3 regions of the Brachybacterium saurashtrense genome follow, and region 3 is predicted to be linked to each of the others. Evidence: predicted binding sites of a transcription regulator. Region 3 holds the regulator's gene; each other region holds the start of a gene.
What was found. The regulator LexA, encoded in region 3, represses DNA repair genes until DNA is damaged. The targets are predictions, from matches to a motif close to TCGAACANNTGTTCGA.
Positions count from the first base shown of each region.

Region 1 (7,251 bases), 890 kb from region 3:
GGGACTTGATCCCGGCGCGCCGGGCGCGCAGGGCGCGGGCGGCGGCTGGGAGGTCCAGTGCGGGGTCGAGCAGGTCGCGGCCGATGTGGGCCGCCTCGGCGGGCAGCAGCGCGTCGGGGCTGCCCAGCGCGGCCGTCCGCCCGTCGGCCGCGTCCACCAGCTCGCTCGTCCACAGGCCGCCGAACAGGCGCTGGTCGATGAGGTCGATGCGGGTGCCGTCGTCGAGGTGGAGGGAGAGGCGGCGGTGGCGCAGCGGATCCGAGGCCGGCCCCGCGGAGGCCGGCGCCGGGGCGAGGGCCGGGGCCTCGCCGCTCGCGCGCACGCGCAGCTGGCCGCTCATGCCCAGGTGGCCCATCAGCGCCTCGCCGGTGTCCGCGCCGTCGGGATCCGCCAGCCGCCACCACAGGAACTTCCCGCGACGCACCAGGGCGGTGAGAGTGGTGCCGGCCAGGGCTGCGCGCAGCCGATCCGCTCCCCCGGCCTGGCGGCGGATGATGCGGGCGTCGAGCAGCTCGACCTCGGCGACGGTGCGGCCGACGGTGCGGGGTGCGAGGCCGCGGCGCACCACCTCCACCTCGGGCAGCTCGGGCACGTTCTCAGCCCCGCGGGATCAGCGACTCGCCGCGCTCGGAGAGCACGGCGCGCACCGCGTTCTGCGCGGCGGCGAGCTCGGCGTCCTTCTTCGAGCCGCCGTCGCCGCGGGCCGTGACCACGTTCGGCACGGTGGCGGTGGCGGTGAAGACCTTCTCGTGCTCGAGGCCGGACTCGGCCATCGTGTACGTGACGGTGGCGCCCTCCGCGGCGGCGATCTCCTGCAGGCGGGTCTTGAAGTCGTACCCGGCCTCGAGGAACTCGTCGGAGTCCAGCAGCGGGCGCAGCAGATCCAGCACGAAGCGGCGGGAGACGTCCTGGCCGAGCGCGAGGTGGACCGCGCCGATCACGGCCTCGGTGGTGTCGGCGAGGATCGAGGCCTTGGCCCGCCCGCCGGTGAGGTCCTCCCCGCGGCCCAGCTTCACGTAGGCGCCGAGGTCCAGCTTCGAGGCGATCACGGCGAGCGCCCGGGTGGAGACCGTCGCGGCGCGGCGACGGGCGAGATCCCCCTCGGGCAGGGAGGGATGGGCGGCGTAGAGGTGCTCGGTGACCGCGAGCTGCAGCACGGCGTCGCCCAGGAACTCGAGCCGCTCGTTGTGGGGCAGGCCGTCGTGCTCGTAGGAGTAGGAGCGGTGGGTGAGGGCGAGGTCGAGCAGCCCGGAGGCGGTGAGGTCCTCGCTCTGCGCACCGTCCAGCGGCAGGCGCTGCAGGAGTCCCGAGGCGGCGGCGGCCTCGGTGGCGCGGCGCCTGCGCGCCATCAGGCCTTCCCCTCGGTGCTGCTGTCGGCGGCGTCGTCGTCGAACAGGCCCTTCAGCGCCGCGAAGCGGTCGTCGATGACGTCGTGGTGGTGCTCCGGATCGTCCTCCAGGCGGAATCCGCACTGGGCGCACAGGCCCGGGCAGTCCTCGCGGCACAGGGGGCGCTCCTCGGCCTCCATCGCCAGGGCGTCGCGCACCAGCGGGCCGAGGTTCACCTGGTCGTCCTCGAGCAGGACGGTGTCCTCCTCCTCGTCGGCGCGCACCTTCTCGGGGTACATGAACAGCTCGTCGAGCCGGGCGCGCACGTCCTGCTCGACCGGGTCGAGGCAGCGGGAGCACTCACCGGTCAGCAGCGCGGCGACGGTGCCATGGGCGTAGATGCCCTCGACCACCGATTCGAGCTCCGCCTCGACGGCGATCTCCTCGCCCTCGGCGACCTGCATCGCGAGGCCGCCGGCCTCGCGGGCGGGCGCGGGCACGGTGCGCTCCACGTGGCGGTGGGATCCGGTGCGGCCGACGAGGTCGACCGCGTCGAAGCGCAGGGCGGCGTCGAGCGCCGTGGAGGAGTCGTTCTCGGAGGTCATCGCGGGCTCCTTCGATCGTGGGGACAGTTCAGGATACGGCGGGCGCGGCCCGCAGCGCGTCCAGGGAGGGGCCGGGGAGCATGTCGGAGACGTCACCCCCGAGGGCGTGCACCTCGCGCACCAGCGAGGAGGAGATGTGGGCGAGGGAGGAGTCCGTGAGCAGGAAGACGGTGTCGATGCTCGCGAGGTGCTGGTTCATCCTCGCCATCGGCTCCTCGTAGGCGAGGTCCAGCTGGGAGCGCAGACCGCGCACGACGGCGCCGGCGCCGACCTCGCGGCAGAAGTCCACCAGCAGGCCCTTCGGCAGGGTGCGCACCTCGACGCTGTCGCGCAGCTGCTCGCGGTCGAGGGTCTGCGTGATCGCACCGGTGCGCGCCTCGAGTCCCAGCAGGCCCTTCTTGGAGGGGTTGTGGGAGACGGCGATGATCACCTGGTGGCCGAGGGCGACCGCCCGGCGGGTGAGATCGAGATGCCCCAGGGTGAAGGGATCGAACGAGCCGGGCAGGACGACGGTGCTCATGGCGCCACTGTAGTGGCTCTCCCGCCCTCGTCCGCCGCGGGCTCAGTCGAGCGCGAGCGTCACCCGGTGCACGCCGTCCTCGTCAATCTCGCCGATCTCGAGCGTGCCGGTGAGGCCGCTGAGCTCGCCGGTGCCGGAGCCGGGGGCGATCACGTACTGCAGGGCGGGGTCACCTGCGGTCATGGTGCCGAGCTGCTGGAGGGTGAGGGTGCCGTTGCGGCCGCCCACCCGGCCCTCGAAGATCTCGGTGGCGACGTAGCCGGCGCTGCCGCCGGCCGAGTCACCGGCGGTGAGCATCGTGCCGCGGGAGGTGCCGTCGAGATCGCCGCTCCAGGTCTTGACGAGGTCGAAGCGGGATGCGGCACCGGGGAGCGGTGCGGCGGGGGTCATCTGCACGGTGAAGGTTCCGGTGAGCGCGGCCATGGGCCCAGTCTCCGCCCGGGCGGCGGGGAGGTTCAACGGCGGGGACGCCGCTCGTTCGCGAGCAGTGCGTAGCTCGCCCCGTCGAGCCAGCGGCCGCTGCGGTGTAGGGAATCCTCGCGGAACACGCCCTCGAGCCGCATCCCGATCTTCTCCATGACGCGGCGGGAGGCGCGGTTCTCGGCGAAGCAGCCCGCCTCGATGCGGCGCACCCCAAGGCCCTCGAGCGCGATGTCGCGCAGCGCGGCGGCGAAGGCGGTGCCGAGCCCGCGGCCGTGCACGGCGGGGTCGAGCACCCAGCCGATCTCGGCCTGTTGCCCGGCGGCCTGTGCGCGCACGTCGTCCTGGGACCAGGCGTCCTGTCGTTCGACCTTCCCGGCGGCGACGATCCGGCCCTCCTGCTCTCCCACGACGCAACTGTCGAGGGTGCGGTCCCACCACGCCTGGTGGTCGGCCAGGGTGAGGCTGAGGGTGGTCGTGTACTCCTGCACCGCGGGCAGGCGGTACCAGGGCCAGACGGCCTCGGCGTCCTCGCTGCGTCCCGGTCGGAGGGTGAGGTGTGCGGTGTGGAGTGGCCAGTCGAGGTCGGCGAGGGTGCGGGTCACCGCGCCAGGCTAGCGCGGTGGCCGCACGGGCGGTCAGAACGGAGGTGGGGCGCCGCCGCCGACGAGCTCCAGGCCGGGCGGTCCGGGATCGTCCGGGCCGCCGGTGTCGGGCCGGGACCAGTAGTCGATGAGGTGCTCGCCCCAGCGCTGCTCCTCCGCGTGCTCGGCCCGCTCCTGCGGCGTCTCGTCGAACTCGCCGCGTCGCACGAGGTCCTCGAACACGAGGTCGGTGAGATACGCGTCCCACGCCTCCTCCAGGCGCTCGGCGAGCTCGCGGGTGACGAGATCGCCGTCGCGCCGCACCTCGCTCACCGCGGCGTTGCCGATCCTCCACCGGGTGACCCCGGTGGTCTCGTCACGTTCCGGATCGAGCAGGCCGGCCGTCTTCATCCGGTGGTGGCTGCGGCAGAGCCGGTGGAGGTTCGCGATGGTGGTGGGCCCTCCCCGGGCGGGATGCTCGAGGTCGAACTCCTCGATGTGGTCGTTCTCGCCGATGGTCATGACGTTGCGCGCGCAGCCGGGCACCGCGCAGACCGGATCGATCAGGCGCAGGTTCTCGGCCATCGCGTGGCTGACGCGGTAGGTGCGGGACGCGGCGGGCAGGTAGTCCCCGGTGGCGGCGTCGACCAGCACCCGCTCGAAAGTCGGGGCCGAGGCGACCAGCTGCCGCGCCATCCGGGCGGGGATCGGGACGGTGCCGTCGAGGGTGGCCGGGGCGTGCGAGCGCCCCAGCAGGGACAGCACCGGGACGACGACGGAGAGGCGGAAGGCCGGCTCCGGCACCTCGACGGCGCCGGTCTCGAGCGCGGAGCGGGTCATGATCGCGTAGCGGAGCGCGGCCAGCGGCAGGTGGCGCTGCTGCCGGAGGGCTTCGCCGTCGAGGTCGAAGGGGAGCGGCGCACCGGTCTCGAGAGCGCCACGCTGGGCATCCTGGACGGCGCGCGCGGCGGCATCGAGCCGCCGCCCGAGAGCGAGGATCTCCGGCGCCGGGCCCACCACGGACAGGCAGGCCGTGCCGTCGCCGTCCGGCGAGGGACGGACATGCACCGCGCGGCGCTCCTCGGGGGTCTCCCGGACGGCCGCGCGCCCGAACCAGTCGATCAGCAGGCGCAGCTCGCGATAGAAGCGCTCCACGTCGATCGCGTCGAGCTCCCAGGCGGCGACACGTTCGTCGACCTGTCGTCGCTGGTGGGCGGTGAGACGCAGGACGCTGCGGAGGAGCCATTCGAACCAGTCCACCGGAAGTTCCCCGGCGGCCACCCGCGCGAAGCATCCGGGCAGGTCGGTGAGGGCGATGTGGGCGTCGCGCAGGCGGTCCTCGCCGCGGCCGAGCTTCGTGCGCAGCCCCGCCGCGGCCGCGAGGGCGTGGAGGGCCTTCTCGTCGCCGTCGTCCTCCTCGCTCCACAGCGAGGCGAGGTCGCGCACCTCGGCGACGTAGAAGGCGGCATGCTGCTCGCGGCGACGCCGGTGGATGCGCAGCACGGTCTCCGCCTCGGGTGTGCGCGGAGCGACCTCGGCGCGCTCGACGAGAGCGGCGGCGGTGAGGGCCCGGCGGGCGCGGACGTCCTTGCGGGGCGGCCCCTCCGCCGCGCCGGGCGGCGCGGGACACACGGGCGACGTGGTCGCGCCGGTCTCGGTGCGGTCGCCCATGGTGCCTCCTTCGGGGTGTCGTCCTGTGGCGATGTCGTCCTGTGGTGATGTTGTGGGCGGCGGTGGTGTCGGTGGAGTGAGCGATCGCGAAGACTCGCACACACGTTCGACACCACATCGTCCTGCCGTCTATTTTAGAACAGAGGCTCGATAAATGCGACCCTTTTCGGATATCCGCCCCAGAATGTGGGTAACCCGCAGGTGTGGAGGAAAGGTCGAAAAGCACATCTGCGATCGGAGCTCACGGACGGGCAGGCACGCCGCACTCCGACGATTTCCCTTGGACACCGCGCGATGCAAAGTCTGTGGCATTTCGCAAGAGGTCAGGGAATGCTGTGGACGGCGCGCCACAAGGCGGTCGAGCCCTGCTCACTCCTCCGCGGCGCCGTCCTCCTCGACGACCGGCCCGCCGAACTGCAACACGGTCTCGCCGTACGTCTTGGTGCCGTCGTCGGCCCAGCCCGCGGGCCACGTGACGGGCCGGCTGCGCGAGGAGCGCTCGAGGACCACCAGGGCGTCATCGGTGAGCGCGGGCCGGAGCGCGAGGAGCAGGCGCTCCAGCTCCTCGGTCGGGACGTCGTAGGGCGGATCGAGGAACACCAGGGTCGCGCCGTGGCCGTCCAGACCCGTCGTGGCGGCGGCCGCCTTGCCGGCGCGCACGTCCACCTGCGCGTCGAGACCGAGCTCGACGGCCGTGCGACGCAGCTGGCGGGCCGTCGGCCCGTGGAGCTCGACCAGAACGGCGTGGGCGGCGCCGCGCGAGAGGGCCTCGAAGGCGAGCGCCCCGGTGCCGGCGTAGAGATCGAGCACGCGGGTGCCCGCGAGCGCGTCCCAGCCGTCGAGCCTGCTGAACAGCGCCTCGCGGACGCGGTCCGAGGTGGGGCGGGTGCCGTTGCCGGGAGGGCCCGGGATCGTGCGCCCTCCCAGGCGGCCGGCGATGATGCGCGGCATGTCAGCTCCTCTCCACGTCGGGGTCGGCGTCCCTCAGCCGGTTCGCGACGGCGCCGGCGAGATCGGGGTGGGCGGTCAGATCCGGATCGTCGGCGACCAGGGCGAAGGCGTCCTCCCGGGCCTGCTCGATCGCGCGCGCGTCGCGCACCACGTCGAGGTGCTTCAACGTGCGCTGCAGCCCGGACTGCTCCTGCCCCACCAGATCACCCGCGCCGCGGCGGCGCAGGTCGAGCTCGGCGAGGGCGAACCCGTCGGGCGCCTCGGCGATCGCGCGCAGATGCTGGGAGTGCTCCTCGTCCACCACGGCCGTGGTGTCGAAGAAGGCGATGCCGGGATGCTCCCCGCGGCCCACGCGTCCGCGCAGCTGATGGAGCTGGGAGACGCCGAAGCGCTCGGCGTCCAGCACGATCATCACCGAGGCGTTGGGGATGTCCACCCCCACTTCGATCACCGTGGTGGAGACCAGCAGGTCGATCTCCCCGCGCACCATCTGCTCCATCACCTGCTGCTTCTCCTCGCCGGTGAGGCGGCCGTGGAGGATGCCCAGGCGGGCACCGGCCAGCTCGGGGCGCTCGGCGAGGCGCTGGGCGGTCTGGGTGACGCCGCGGGCGGGCTCGAGACCGGAGCCGGCACTCGCGCCGTCCTCGTCCGGGGCGGGCGCGGCGGGGGCGGCGTCGGCCTCGTCCTCGTCGATCCGGGCGCAGACCACGAACACCTGCCGCCCGGCCCGGATCTCCTCGCCGGCGCGCTGCCACATGCGCTGCTCCCAGGCGGGCAGCTGCTCGTGGACCACGTGGCTCTCCACCCCGGCGCGGCGGCCGGGACTCTCGGTAAGGGTGAGGACGTCCAGATCGCCCACGGTCGCGAGCGCCGCGGTGCGCGGAATGGGAGTGGCGGTCATCACCACCACATGCGGATTCATGCCCTGCGGCCCCTTGGCGCGCAGGCGCCGGCGGTGGTCGACGCCGAATCGGTGCTGCTCGTCGATGACCACCAGCCCCAGGGAGGCGAACTCCACCCCCTCGGTGAGCAGGGCGTGGGTGCCCACCACGATCCCGGCCTGCCCCGAGGTGACGTCCAGCAGGGTCTCGCGACGGGCGGAGGTGCGCTGCGAGCCGGTGAGCAGGCGCACCCGCGTGGCCTCGGGATGGGCGTCGAGCTGCCCGGCGCGG
Region 1 covers NZ_CP031356.1:1,457,036-1,464,286, forward strand. Annotated here, with positions in the region: gene mutM (bifunctional DNA-formamidopyrimidine glycosylase/DNA-(apurinic or apyrimidinic site) lyase) at 1-592, opposite strand, end outside; gene rnc (ribonuclease III) at 597-1,349, opposite strand; gene DWV08_RS06615 (YceD family protein) at 1,349-1,933, opposite strand; gene coaD (pantetheine-phosphate adenylyltransferase) at 1,962-2,453, opposite strand; gene DWV08_RS06625 (DUF3224 domain-containing protein) at 2,496-2,876, opposite strand; gene DWV08_RS06630 (GNAT family N-acetyltransferase) at 2,909-3,478, opposite strand; gene DWV08_RS06635 (HNH endonuclease signature motif containing protein) at 3,512-5,128, opposite strand; gene rsmD (16S rRNA (guanine(966)-N(2))-methyltransferase RsmD) at 5,498-6,079, opposite strand; gene DWV08_RS06645 (ATP-dependent DNA helicase RecG) at 6,081-7,251, opposite strand, start outside.
Region 1: the regulator LexA is predicted to act here: its motif matches at 5,223-5,238, upstream of DWV08_RS06635 (HNH endonuclease signature motif containing protein).

Region 2 (7,251 bases), 1.1 Mb from region 3:
TGGCGGGCGAACCGGGGCCCGGGATCCTCCGGCGGCTCCCCCGCGACGACGGCGGTGAGCAGGCCCAGGCAGGCCTCCCAGCCGGTCGCGACGCTGGCCGCGGCAGGGCGGTCGGCGAGGCGGTTGGTGAGTACGAGCTCGGTGCCCTCGCCGGCGGGTGCGAACTCGAGGGTCACCACATCGGTGTCCCAGGTGAAGCGCAGCAGGCGGGGCGGCTCCAGCGCGAGCACCTCCCCGAACTCGGCCGGGTCGCCCGCGAACTCGGCGAAGCGCACGGTCCCGCCCACGCGCAGGTCGAACTCGGGGGCGCCGGGGAACCAGGCGGCGAGATGCTCCGTCTCGGTGACAGCCCGCCAGACGCGCTCGATCGGGTGGGGGTAGCGGCGGCGCACCACGATGTCGGTGCCGCCGTCCACGTCGTGAAGCTGAGGGTCGGTGCTGGTCATGGCGTCTCCTCGTCCTGCATGCGGTCCTGCTCCTCGATGCGGTCCAGCTTGTTCATGCGGTCCAGTTGCTCGCCCAGTCGGTCGAGCCGGTCCTCCCACAGCCACCGGTAGGGCGCCAGCCAGTCGGCGAGCTGCGCGAAGGGCTCGGGGCACAGCGCGTACCAGCGCTGCCTCCCCTCGGCGCGCACCTCGACGAAGCCGTTCTCCCGCAGCACCCGCAGCTGCTTGGACACCGCGGCCTGCGGCGCGCCGGTGCGCTCCACGAGGGCGCCGACGGGCGCCGGCCCCTCCCGCAGCACGTCGAGGATCTCCCGGCGCAGCGGCAGGGAGAGCACGGTGTGCGTGGCGGTGGCCTGGACGTCGGGGGCGGGGCCGGCGTCGTGCTCGACGGAGGACATGCCGCATGTATACCGCTCGCGACATATGCCGGTCAAGGAAACTGTGGGCAGGCGCGCCGGCCGCGCGCAGACGAACGGCCGGCCCCTCACCACGGAGGGACCGGCCGTCGAGAACAGGCTCAGGCCCGCGGGATCAGGCCTGCGGAACCACCAGACCGGACGCGCTCGAGCGCGCAGCCTCGAAGCGTGCCTGCACGTCGGCCCAGTTCACGATGTCCCAGATCGCCGTGACGTAATCCGCCTTCACGTTCTGGTAGTCGAGGTAGAAGGCGTGCTCCCACATGTCCAGCTGGAACAGCGGGATCGTCGCCACCGGCACACCGTTCTGCTGATCGTAGAACTGCTCGATCACCAGGTTCCCCCCGATCGGCTCATAGGCCAGCACCGCCCAGCCCGAGCCCTGGATCCCCAGCGCCGCCGCCGTGAAGTGCGCACGGAAGGAGTCGAACGAGCCGAAGAACTCATCGATCGCCGCGGCCAGCTCACCGGTGGGCTTGTCCCCACCCTCCGGCGAGAGGTTCTTCCAGAAGATCGAGTGGTTCGTGTGACCACCCAGGTTGAACGCCAGATCCTTCGAGAACTGGTTGATCGTGCCGAAGTCCCCGGCCTCGCGCGCCGCCGCCAGCTTCTCCAGCGCCGTGTTCGCGCCCTTGACGTAGGTGGCGTGATGCTTGGAGTGATGCAGCTCCATGATCTTGCCCGAGATCGAGGGCGCCAGCGCACCGTAGTCGTAGTCGAGATCGGGAAGCGTGTACTCCGCCATGGTCCGTCCTTTCGTGGGAGCCCGCCGGTGTGCCCGACGGGAGATAGCTCGACCCTAGAACTTCAAGGGCACTTGAGGGCAAGCCGGTCCGTCACACATCGCCATCGGGCGTTGCGCCGTCGGGCGCCCTAGGCGCCGCCGCGCCGGGCTCCCCTGGCGCCGCCGCGTCCGGCTCCCCAGGCGCCGCCGGCACCGCGCCGTCGGACTCCTCGTCGAGGTCGTCCTCGTGCACGTCCTCCAGGCGCCGCGGACCGGAGCCGGTGGCGGCCAGCGCATCGTCCGGGTTGAGCAGCGCGCAGGCCTTGAGGGACAGGCAGCCGCAGCCGATGCAGCCCGTGAGCTCGTGCTCGAGACGCTCGATCGCCCGACGGCGCTCCTCGAGGGTGCGGCGCCAGCGCCGCGAGGCCCGCTGCCACTCGGCATGAGAGGGAGTACGGTCCATGGGCACGTCCCCGAACGCCGTGCGCACGTCTGACAGCGGGATCCCGAGCCGCTTGGCGACCGAGACCAGCGAGACCCGCCGCAGCATGTGCCGGGCGTACCGGCGCTGGTTCCCCACGGTGCGCACCGAGGCGATCAGCCCCAGCTCCTCGTAGTAGCGCAGCGCGCTCGCGGCCACCCCCGTGCGCGCGCCCATCTCGCCGATGGTCATCAGATCTTCAGGATCATGCGCCGCGTTCACCCCGCCCCTCCCGTCCTTGACCTCAAGTGCACTTGAGATACTACGTTCCCTCGAGGATCACGAGAAGGACTCGTGACCGTGACTGCCCGGGAGGACCGCGCCCGATGACCTATGTGATCGCCCTGCCCTGCGTGGACGTGAAGGATCGCGCCTGCGTCGACGAGTGCCCCGTGGACTGCATCTACGAGGGCAACCGGATGCTCTACATCCAGCCCGACGAGTGCGTGGACTGCGGCGCCTGCGAGCCCGTGTGCCCCGTCGAGGCGATCTTCTACGAGGACGACACCCCGGACCAGTGGGCCGAGTACTACAAGGCCAACGTCGAGTTCTTCGACGAGATCGGCGCGCCCGGCGGCGCGGCCAAAATGGGCGTGATCGACAAGGACCACGCGATCATCGAGGCGCTGCCGATCCAGCCCAACCCGCTGGAGTGAGGGCGCCATCCCCCACGCCGACGCGTGATCCGGGGCGGTGCAGCGCGGCATGCTGAGCACTGCACCGCGCAGAGCCCTGCGACGCGCGGGGCGCCCTGCGGCCAGCGGCGTGCGGCGTGCGGCGTGCGGCGCAGCGTGGCGGTGCACCGCGCCGGGCTGCGCCATGTCCTGAATCGAACAGACTCGCAGCTACTTCCCCTCGCGGACGCTTCTGTTTCGATTGAGTCCGTCACCTGCGCCGTCCGCGAGACACTCGGGAAGGGCATGGCCATCATTTCTCGCCGGGGCGCGACGGGCCGCGCTCAGGAATCTGAGCACCCCTTCTCCCACACCTGAGGTGGTGTTCCGCGAGTCTCCTCGGGAGTCTGCCTGACCCGCGACTGCTCCTCCCCACGCATCGTTCATCCACATTCTGTGCACAACACGGTGGATCATCCACACGAGCAGTTCCCGGTTCGAACAGAACTGCGATAGTGGCGGCATGGCACAGGATCCACAGCGCAGCGAGGACAGCGAGGAGGCCGACGGCGGCCGCCCCGCCGAGCACCCCGCGCACGAGGACGCCCCGACGGGCTTCCCCGCGGGCGTGCCGGTCCGTGCAGAGGGGGCGGAGCTCGCCGTCGGCGACGTGGATCTCGCCGCGGTGCGGTCCGTCCTCGTCGAGCTCGGCGTGCAGGGCTCCGCCTCGCTGGAGCACCTCTCCGTGGAGGGCACCACGGCACTCCTCGCGGGGATCACGGGCCTCGAGGCGGCGCTCGACGCGGTGCGCGCCCGGGCCCTCGTGCACCTGGAAGCGGCGGTGAAGGCAGACTGCCTGCAGCGCGAGGAGAGTCCCCGGCAGGCGGCGCAGGTGGCCCGCTCCGAGGCGTCGCGGGCGCTGAAGGAGTCGCGCGCGGTGGCCGGCCGGAGCCTCGCGACCTGCCGCCGGCTGGTGCAGAACATGCCCGGGATGCTCACCGCACTGGCGGAGGGATCGCTGCACCCCCGCTCCGTGCACCGGGTGGGGACGGCGATGGCGCCGGTCACCCCGGAGATCCGGGAGCAGGTGGACGAGGTGCTCAGCGCCCAGCTGGATGCACTGACGGACTGCGGCACCGGGGAGATCGCCGATCACGTCGCGAGGATCCTGCACGCGCTGGATCCCGAAGGGGCTGCGGAGCGCCACCGTCGAGCGCTGCACGACCGGCACGTGACGATCACCCGCACCGATCACGGCATGGCGACCGTGCGGGCGACGATCCCCGGGATCGACGCGGCCCGGATCCGGAAAGGACTCTCCGTCGCGGCCGAGGCCGCACGGGCGAGCGGCGACCGGCGCGGTCACCAGCAGATCATGGCCGATCTCTTCGCCGACGCGCTGGTGGGTCGGGGCGACGGCATCGATCCGACCACGCTGGACGTGGGAATCGTGATCACCGACCGGTCGCTGCTCGCCCCCGCCCATGCTGACGCCGCGACGATCGAGGGCTTCGGACCGGTGCCCTACGACCACGTGCGCGAGGAGATGCTGCGCGCGGCGCAGCGCGGGGAGCAGGACACCGACACATCGTTGACCCTCCGGCGCCTCTACACCGACCCCGAGGACGGCCAGCTCGTGGCGGTGGAGGCCCGCTCCCGGTCGTTCCCGGACTCCTTGAGGCGCTTCCTCACCCTCGCCCATCAGACCTGCCGGGCCCCGTACTGCGATGCCCCGATCCGCCAGATGGACCACATCGTGCCCTGGTCACGGGGCGGTCCCACCAGCCTCGAGAACGGGAACGGACTCTGCGGAGGGGACAACCAGAAGGAGAGCTCCGGGGAGAGCGTGCGCGTGGTGCGAGACGAGCAGGGGGTGCGACGCACCGTCGACTGGACCACCCGGTTCGGCCAGAGGGCCCACCGGCGCGGCGTGAACCTCGACCCTCTCGGGACCTACCGCCGCGGGGCGCGGGACCACGCATCGCGGTCAGACACCGGTCCCGGCACCAGCCCTCACCCGGACCCCGGCCCCCGCCGCGACGGCGACTCCGACACCCCCTCGGTCACGCACCCCGGCACCGCCAGCAGTGCGCGCCCCGGCCCCTCGGCGCCTGCCCTGGACCCACCGGGCGCCCCGGCCGCCGTCCCGGCAGAGGCCCCGACGATCCACCACGCCTTCGACGCTCTGCGGCTGCGCCTCACCGATCTCCCCACCCGCGCCCCGCTTCTCGGCCCGCGCGGCCGCGGCGTCGATCTCCACTTCCTCCCCAGCTCCTCGAACGGGCCCCCGGGACCGAGACGATGAGGCCGCGGTCGCCACATGAGACCTCACACCGATGTCACCCTCACCGACACACCCCTGACCTGCACGCTTCGCGACGCGCTGGATCGTACGGTGGCCGCATGACCGTCTGTGACACCCGTGTGACCCCTGTGGACGTGATGCCCGCGAGCGCCACCCCCGCGGTCGCACCGCGCCTCGGCATCGGCGAGCTCTCCGCCCGCACCGGCGCGAGCGCCCGGTCGCTGCGCTACTACGAGCAGCAGGGCCTGCTCGCCGCGGCCCGTACTGCCGCCGGCCACCGCCGTTACGACGCCGAGGCCATGGACCGGGTGCTGCTGGTGCAGCGCCTGTTGGCCGTGGGGCTCTCCAGCGCCGAGATCTCCCCGCTGCTGCCGCTGCTGCTGGGCCGGGATCCGGCCCAGGAGACCGGGCTCGACGCACTGCGCGCCCATCGCCGAGAGCTCGCCGCACGCATCGCCCGGCTGCAGGACACGGCCGAGATCCTCGACGAGGTGCTCGAGGAGCACGCCGCCGCGCGCTGAGCCCGCCCGCCGGCCCGGCCTCTGGACCGGACGTCGCCCCCGCTCAGCCCCGCCGGGCGAGTCCGTACTCGCGGCTGAACCCGCTGTCCAGGTCCGTGATCTGCACGGTCACGGCCCCCGAGGGGTGCAGGCTGTAGCGTTCCTCGATCCGCGGTCCGCCCTCGCGGCGCGTCACCTCCGCCCGGGCGAGCGCGGCCGGGTCCAGCTCCCGCAGCGCCGGGTCGAAGGGGAAGAGCACGTCCGCGCACGGCACCACGTCGCCGCGCAGCTCGCCGTCCGGATCCCGGTGCGCGTGCTCCACGAAGCGGAACCAACCCACTGTGTGCGCCGCGGTGTAGGTGCGGGTCACGGTGGTGACACCCGTGGCAGGCAGGGGCTCGTCCGGGGTGAGCACCTGGTCGATCGTGATCCCCTCGCCCGCCTGCGCCTCGCGGAACACGCTGATGCCGCGGGAGAGCCGGTCCGCGAGAGTGACATCGGCGTCGGGGTCCGCGGCGATCGCGAGACCGATCGCGGTGGAGGCCGCCGGGTACGGGGACCGGTGCACGCGCCGACCGAAGCGCTCCCGCAGCCGGCGCCCCACCAGCGGCAGGCCGGACCCGCCGCCCACCAGGTAGATCCCGGCGATGCCGGACTCCGCCTCCAGCTCCCCCACCAGAGGGGCCATCACCTCCAGCGTCCGCTCGACGAGCGGGGTCGCGGCCGCGTAGAACTCCTCCACCGGCAGGATCACCGGCTCGTGCTCCTGGCCGAGGTCGATCATCATCCGCCGCGTCTGCGGCAGCAGGCGCTCCTTCGCCGCCCGGCACTCCTCGCGCAGGGCCGCCAGCCCCGCTGGCCCGAGGGTGTCGGCCGTGAGTCCCGAGAGCTCGCCCACACGCTCCAGCACCAGCTCGAGCAGCACCTCGTCGAGGTCGTCGCCGCCCAGGCGGCTGTCCCCGTGGCTGCCCAGCACCACGTGCCCGGTGCCGTCGGCCTCGACCAGGGAGCTGTCGAAGGTGCCCCCGCCCAGGTCGTAGACCGCGATGCGGGTGCGGCGGGAGGTGAGGCTGCGGGACTGGTGGTGGGTGTACTCGAAGCCGGCGGCGGAGGGTTCGTTGAGCATCGCGATCACGTCGATGCCGGCCCGGCGGAACGCCTCCAGCGTCATGATGCGCTGCGCGGAGTGGGCGTGGGCCGGCACCGAGACGGCCACCTGGCCGGCCGGGACCGGCAGCGCCTCCCGCACCGCCACCAGGTAGGCGGTCACCAGGTCCAGCAGCAGGTGCTCCTGCCCGCCGAGCTCCACCGTGGTGCCCGGATGGGTGCCCGGTGCCCCCAGCAGGCGTTTGAAGGAGCGCAGGTGCGGGGCGCCGGCGCGGGCGGCGCGCTCGGCGGCGAAGCCGTGCACCAGCTCGCCGTCCACGTCGGCGATCACGGAAGGGAAGTGGTCGTGCTGGTCACCGTCGAGGTCCGCGAAGCGGAGCACGGGATAGTTGCCGCGGTCCGCGCCCGCCGCGATGGTGCGGGTAGTGCCCATGTCGATGCCGATGCGCATGGCCTGAACATAGCCGGGCCGGTGCCCGGGGGTCGACGGCGTCCGCCCCACCCCCGGGCACCGCCCCGCACCCGGGCACCTGCCCGGCCCGCCCGTCGGCAGCACCTCACTGCAGGTGGCGCTCGTACGCTCCCGTGGTGAGGAACTCCGGGAACTCCTCCCCCAGCACCGCCTCCTTCAGCAGTTCGGCCGCCTCCGGGATGCGGC
Region 2 covers NZ_CP031356.1:3,136,771-3,144,021, reverse strand. Annotated here, with positions in the region: gene DWV08_RS14170 (SRPBCC family protein) at 1-446, opposite strand, end outside; gene DWV08_RS14165 (ArsR/SmtB family transcription factor) at 443-844, opposite strand; gene DWV08_RS14160 (superoxide dismutase) at 978-1,607, opposite strand; partial or broken gene soxR (redox-sensitive transcriptional activator SoxR) at 1,843-2,259, opposite strand; gene fdxA (ferredoxin) at 2,394-2,723, shown strand; gene DWV08_RS14145 (HNH endonuclease signature motif containing protein) at 3,205-4,986, shown strand; gene DWV08_RS14140 (MerR family transcriptional regulator) at 5,085-5,507, shown strand; gene DWV08_RS14135 (Hsp70 family protein) at 5,551-7,044, opposite strand; gene aceB (malate synthase A) at 7,151-7,251, opposite strand, start outside.
Region 2: the regulator LexA is predicted to act here: its motif matches at 3,179-3,194, upstream of DWV08_RS14145 (HNH endonuclease signature motif containing protein).

Region 3 (7,251 bases):
CGGCCGCGCCGACGCGCTCAGGCGGAGGGCGGCTCGTCAGGGAGATCGCCGTCGTGATCGGCGAGGAAGCGCTCGAAGTGCTCCCCGATCTCCTCGGCGGTGGGCAGGTCCATCGTGGTGGCCCGCGCCGCCGGGTCCTCGCCGGCGCTCATCTGGTCGTACTGCTCCTCGAGCGCCTCGACGACCTGCCGCACCTCGTCGTTCTGCGCGAGGGTGCCCTGCAGGGCCACCGTGGCCGCATCGGTGAGATCGCCCAGGTGCACCAGCGGGAGGTCGAGCTCCGCCGCCTGGCTGACGCGCCGCAGCAGCGCCAGCGCCCCGGCCGGGAAGTCGGTGCGCGCGAGGTAGTGCGGCACCTGCGCGGCGTATCCCATCGCGGGGTGCCCGGCCCGGCCCAGCCGGTGCTCGAGCAGCGCGCTGAAGGTCGCGGGGATCACCAGCTCGGTGCTCTCCCCTTCCCCCGCCTCCGGAGAGGTGCCCGGCGCGGGCGTCGCGGCCACGTTGGGCCGGCCCAGAAGCGAGGGATCGTTTGCGTGGGTGAACAGGCCGATCGGTCGGGTGTGGGGCACCGCCATCGGCACCGCCTGCATGCCCACCACGTTCTCCACCTCGAAGTACTCGACCAGATCGATCATGGCCTCCGTCAGCCGGCGCCACTGCAGATCGGGCTCCGGGCCGTCGAGGAAGAGGAACGGGCGATCGCGCTCGTCGTACATCAGCGACAGGGTGAGCTCCGGGGCCTCCACCTCGGTGAACGAGGTGCCGTCGAAGGTCGCGTGGGGGCGGGCGCCGCGGTAGTCGATCAGCTCGTCGGTCTCGAAGGAGACCAGCCGCAGATGACGCAGCTCGTCGCGCAGGTAGGTCGCCGCGATCCGGCAGGCGTTGCCGGCGTCGACCATCCCCGGCAGCGCGTGCACCAGGGTGAGCCCCGTACGGGGCACGGCCTCGAGGACCTCGGTCGACTCGAAGCGGTAGAGATCACGAGGGTCTCGCATGGGGCTCCTCCCTCTTCCTCCCGCAGCGGAACGCGTCACCGGATGGCACCGGCGGCCGGGCCAGTCCACCATAATGGACCACCGTGCTTCGCATCCCCGGAGTCCGCCGGGAGCGATGCGGCACGTGGACGCACAGGGTGAGAGGCAGGGCCGTGGACGACGCTGAGGGACAGATCGCCCGGGAGATCGCACGCGAACAGGAATACGCCGATCGGCTCTACCGACGGCTGGACGAGCTGATCGCCCATGTGGAGCGCAATCTCGAACAGATCCAGGGCTCGCAGAGCGCCTCGACCCACCAGAACCGCTCCGAGCGGGACTCCTTCATGGCGCTGTACGAGGACCGCCTGGCGCTGCTGCGCTCGGTGTCCCGCAGCGTGGTGTTCGGCCGCCTGGACATGGATGACGCCGCCCGCCACTACATAGGGCGGATCGGGCTGTTCACCCCGGAGCGGGAGCAGCTGCTGGTGGACTGGCGCGCTCCGGCCGCCGCCGCCTTCTACCGGGCCACCAGCACGGAGCGCCTCTCCGTCACCCTGCGCCGCCACCTCATCAGCCGCGGCCGCACGGTGGTGGGGCTCGAGGACGACGTGCTCGACCAGTCGCTCCTCGAGGATCCCGCGCACGACGTGGTGCTGCAGGGCGAGGGCGCGTTGCTCGCCGCCGTCTCGGGCAAGCGCACCGGGCGCATGGGCGACATCGTGGCGACCATCCAGGCGGAACAGGACAGGATCATCCGCTCCGAGAACCGAGGGGTGCTGGTGGTCCAGGGCGGCCCCGGCACCGGCAAGACCGCCGTGGCCCTGCACCGTGCGGCCTACCTGCTCTACACGCATCGCCGCCGGCTCGAGCACACCGGCGTGCTGATCATGGCGCCCACCACCGGCTTCCTGCGCTACATCGAACGGGTGCTGCCCAGCCTGGGCGAATCCGGCGTGGTGATGCTGACCCCCGGTGAGCTGTTCCCGGGCATCCGCACCTTCACCCACGACGAGGACGCGGTGGCACGGGTCAAGGGCGACGTCGCCATGGCCGAGCTGATCGCCCGCGCCGTCAAGCAGCGCCAGAGGGTGCCGGAGAAGGACCTCGCGCTGCGGATCGACGGCACCTCGCTGACCCTCACCCGCGAGGACGTGCGCGCCGCCCGCCGGGAGGCCCGCGCCTCCCACAAGCCGCACAACGCCGCCCGCGCGGTGTTCGTGCGCGCCGCACTGGACCGCCTGGTGCAGCGCTACGAACAGGCACTGCGCGCCCAGGGCAGCACGATCATCCCCGAGGACCGCCCGGACCTGCTCGCCGACCTGCGCCACGACCCCGAGGTGCGGCGTGTGCTGAATCTGGCCTGGCTGCCGTACACCCCGCAGGGGTTCCTGAGGATCCTGCTCTCCCGCCCGGACCGGCTGCGCGCCGCCGCGCCGCGCTCCCTCGCCGAGCACGTGGACCTCCTGGTGCGGCCCAAGGACGCCCCGTGGACGGTGGAGGACATCCCGCTGCTGGACGAGGTCGCCGAGCTGCTCGGCGAGGACGACGCCCCGGCGGCGGCGAAGGCGCGGGACGATGCCGATCGCCGCCGGGCCGACGTGGAGTACGCGCGCAAGGTGATCGAGAACATCGACACCTCGGGCATGATCCGTGCCGAGGACCTCGCCGATCAGGTGAGCCAGGTGCGCGACGGCCGCACCCTCGCCGAGCGCGCCTCGGCCGAGCGGAGCTGGACCTACGGCCACGTGGTGGTCGACGAGGCGCAGGAGCACTCCCCCATGAGCTGGCGCGCCCTGATGCGACGGGCGCCCACGAAGTCCTTCACCGTGGTGGGGGACGTCGCCCAGACCTCCTCCGCCGCGGGCACCGACTCGTGGACCGCGGCGCTCAGCCCCTACATCCAGGACCGCCTGCAGGTGGAACACCTCACCGTCAACTACCGCACCCCCCGCCGCATCATGGACCGGGCGGTCGCGATGGCACAGGCGCACGAGCTGCCGGTCACCGAGGTGAGCTCCGTGCGCGACGGCGACCGGGAGCCGTCGATCGAGCGCACGGCGCCGACGGACCTCGCCGCACGGACCGTCGCGGCCGTCGCCTCCGTGCATGCAGAACGGCTGGGACGGGTGGCCGTGATCGCCGCCGAGGAGCGGCTCGAGGAGCTGGTCACCGCCCTGCGCGCCGACGAGACGCTGCCCGCGATCGGTCAGGGCTCCGCGGGGGTGGACGACGAGATCGCCGTGATGACCGCGCAGGACGCGAAGGGACTCGAGTTCGATGCCGTGGTGATCGTCGAGCCGGCGGAGCTGATCGACGCGCACGGCGCCGGCGATCTGTACGTCGCGATGTCCCGTCCCACCCAGCACCTCGGCGTGGTCCATGCCCGGGAGCTCCCCCGCGGCGTCGCGGGCTGAGAGCGGCTCCGGCCGCCGGGCCCGGACGGCGATCGGCGGCCGTGGCTTCCCCTCCACGACCGCCGATCTGGTGTGCGCTGCGTGAGCGCACGAGGGATATCTTATGCACAGGTTCGGCCCCGTCCGCACCAGATCCACGAAGTGGGCACAGGCTCCTCGGCGGTCCTCCCCGGATCCACGCCGGGACGATCCCTCCGCGGGGGCGCCGCGCCGTGCCTGCGCCGCGCACACGGTCCTGCGGGCGCCCCTCAGACGACGGGGCTCGCCGCGGGCTCGCCGCCCTCGGGCGCCTCGGCACGGAGCCGTGCGATCGCGGTCTCGAAGTCCTCGAGGGAGTCGAAGCCCTGGTAGACGCTGGCGAAGCGCAGGTAGGCCACGAGGTCCAGCTCCTGCAGCGGCTGCAGGATCGACAGACCCACCTGGTGCGCGTCGATCTCCGCCACACCGCTGCTGCGGATCGCCTCCTCCACGCGCTGGGCGAGCAGGGCGAGCTGGTCGTCGCTCACGGGTCGGCCCTGGCAGGCCTTGCGCACCCCGGAGATCACCTTCGCACGGCTGAACGGCTCGCTCACACCCGAGCGCTTCAGGACCGACAGCGACGCCGTCTCCGAGGTGGAGAAGCGCCGGGAGCAGTGCGGGCACTGCCGACGCCGGCGGATCGTCGCGCCGTCGTCGGAGGTGCGGGAGTCGACGACGCGCGAGTCGGGGTGGCGGCAGAACGGGCAGTGCATCCCCTCAGGGTACCGGCACGCTCCGCTCAGCGCGCGGGGAGCTCCGCGGCCGGCAGCACGATCTCCTGCCCCGCGGTGATGCGGCCGGTGGGCAGGTGGTTGGCGCTGCGCACCTCGCTGACGAAGTCCTGAGGGCTCATGCCCTCCGGCGCGTACTCCTCGGCGTAGCCCCACAGGGTGTCCCCGGCCTCGACGGTGACCGTGACCGGCTGCCCGGCCTCCGTGCCGGCGAGGGCGGAGGGGAGGTCCACCACGAGCAGCGCCACGAGGGCGACCAGCAGGCCCAGCGCGAAGGCGACGGCCAGCAGCAGGCGGCGCCCACGACGGGTGGGTTCGAGTCGAACGCGCGCTCGAGGAGCGCGGTCCGCACGCAGGGTGCGCTGCGACGTGAGGGGCAGGACCACGGCGGTTCCGGTACTCATATCCGAACTCCTGTTCGATCGAATGTCTGTGCGACTGTACCCCGCGCTCTCGGCGACACGCAACAGAAACCTCGAACACATGTTTGGCATCCGCTGTGCGCCGCCCTACGCTGGGTGACAGGACAACGGAACCGCACGGGTCCGACAGACGACGCCAGGAGGCCGCACGATGACGCCGAGCACCCCCAAGCCGACCCGGGCCCTCGGTGACGCCCCTGTCGACGAGCGCACCTCCGGCCTCACGCGCCGGCAGCGGCTGATCCTGGAGACGATCAACGACGCCGTGGCCGAGCGCGGCTACCCGCCCACGATGCGCGAGATCGGCGACGCGGTGGGGCTGACCTCCTCCTCCTCGGTGGCCCATCAGCTGCAGTCCCTGGAGCGCAAGGGCTTCCTGCGCCGGGATCCCAAGCGGCCCCGCGCGATGGAGGTGGTGATGCCGGGAGCCGACGACGCCCCGGCCCCGCCCGAGCCGACGGATCTCCCCCTCGCCCCCTCCTCGGTGGCGGTGCCCCTGGTGGGCAGGATCGCGGCCGGTGTGCCCATCACCGCGCAGGAGCAGGTGGAGGACGTCTTCACGCTCCCCCAGCGCCTGGTGGGCGACGGGGACCTGTTCCTGCTCCAGGTGGTGGGCGACTCGATGATCGATGCGGCGATCTGCGACGGGGACTGGGTGGTGGTGCGCTCGCAGAGAACCGCGGAGAAGGGCGAGATCGTCGCCGCGATGATCGACGGCGAGGCCACGGTGAAGACCTTCGTGCAGCGCGACGACCACGTCTGGCTGATGCCCCACAACCCGGCCTTCGCCCCCATCCTGGGCGACCATGCCGAGATCCTCGGCAAGGTGGTGGCGGTGCTGCGGGCGGTCTGAGCGCGCGGGCTCCGCCCTCTCAGCTCTCGGCGAGCCTCCGCAGCGCGCCGAGCGCCACCGCGGGATCCGCGGTGGGCCACAGCGGCGGCATCGCCTCGCGCAGGAAGCCGCCGTAGCGTGCCGTGGCCAGGCGCGGGTCCAGCACCGCGACCATCCCGCGATCGGACTCGGTGCGGATCAGGCGCCCCGCCCCCTGGGCCAGCAGCAGCGCGGCGTGCTGGGCGGCGACCCCCATGAAGCCGTTGCCGCCGTGCTCGGCGATCCGCTCCTGGCGGGCGGACATCAGCGGGTCGTCCGGCCGCGGGAACGGGATCCGGTCGATGGTGACCAGGCGCAGGGACCGCCCTGCGACGTCGACGCCCTGCCAGAGGGTGAGGGTGCCGAACAGGCTCGCGTCCTCCTCCTCGCGGAAGGTGCGCACCAGGTTCGCCATCGAGTCCTCGCCCTGCACCGCGATGGTCATGTCCAGCCGTGCCCGGACGTGCTCGGCCGCGAGCTCCGCGCCGCGGCGGGAGGAGAACAGGCACAGCGCGCCGCCGCGGGAGGCCTCCACGAGCTCGGTGAGGTGGTCCAGCATCGCCGGTGCGGGACCCTCCCGGCCGGGCGGGGGCAGGTGGCGTGCGGTGTAGAGGATGCCCTGGCGGCGGTAGTCGAAGGGGCTGCCCACGTCGATCCCCGCCCAGGCACCGGAGTCCTCGCGGCGCGGGATCTCGTCCTCGGCGATGCGCCCGGCCCGGGCGAGGCCCACCTCGCCGGCGGCCGGCTCGAAGCGCCCGCCGAGGGCGAGGGTGGCCGAGGTGAGCACGGCGGTGCGGTCCTCGAGGATCGCACCGCGCATCGCCCCGGCCACGCTCAGCGGGGCGACCTGCAGCGTCGCCCGTCCCGTGGCCTGGCCGCGGGAGACGGAGACGACATCGTCTTCCCCCGGGTCCGTCAGCCGCTCGCAGACGTCGATGACCTCCTGGAGGTTCGCGCGCACCGTCTTGCGCGCCCCGGCGGAGGACTCGTCGCCGGCGTCCTTCGCGTCGGAGTGGGCGGTGCGCGCCTCGACCCGGAGGTGGCCGACGGCATCCGCGAGCCGCTCCGGGAGATCGCCGAGCACCCTCCCGTCGGGGGCGAGCTCGAGCGCTTCGCGCAGCTCCTCCCCCGCGTCCTCCAGCGCCGTCGCCGCGACGCCCAGGCCGCGCAGCTCCCGCACCGTGGCGCGCAGCATGCCGGGGCTGAGCACATCGGTGACGGCGCTGGTGACGCGCGCGGTGAGATCGTGGGCCTCGTCGAAGACGACCACGTCGTGCTCGGGGATGATGCCGTGGTTGTCGAAGGCGTCGATCGCGAGCAGCGCATGGTTGGTGACCACCACGTCGACCTCCCGGGCCACCTCGCGGCTGCGCTCGGCGAAGCAGTCCTGCACCATCGGGCAGGAGGAGCCGATGCACTGGGACCCGGTGACGGAGACCTGTCGCCAGGCCCGGTCCGAGACCGCGTCCTCGAGCGAGTCGCGATCGCCGGTGTCGGTCTCCTCCGCCCACTCCCGCAGGCGCTTGACCTGTGCGCCGAGCCTCTCCCCGCCGTCGCTCGAGGGATCCGCGGAGGCCTGGGCGAACAGCGCCCCGGGCTCGATGTCGACCGGATAGCCGCCGGCGATCTTGTGCTTGCACAGGTAGTTCGCCCGCCCCTTGAGCAGCGCGAAGGTGGGGGTGCGCGGCAGGTGCGGGGCGAGGGCCTCCGCCAGGCGCGGGAGGTCCTTGCGCACGATCTGGGACTGCAGCGCGATCGTCGCGGTGGAGACGACGACGGGGCGGCCGGTGACCAGGGCATGGCGCAGCGCCGGGACGA
Region 3 covers NZ_CP031356.1:562,159-569,409, reverse strand. Annotated here, with positions in the region: gene DWV08_RS02605 (proteasome assembly chaperone family protein) at 18-995, opposite strand; gene DWV08_RS02600 (HelD family protein) at 1,148-3,391, shown strand; gene nrdR (transcriptional regulator NrdR) at 3,640-4,122, opposite strand; gene yneA (cell division suppressor protein YneA) at 4,149-4,544, opposite strand; gene lexA (transcriptional repressor LexA) at 4,714-5,415, shown strand; gene DWV08_RS02580 (ATP-dependent DNA helicase) at 5,435-7,251, opposite strand, start outside.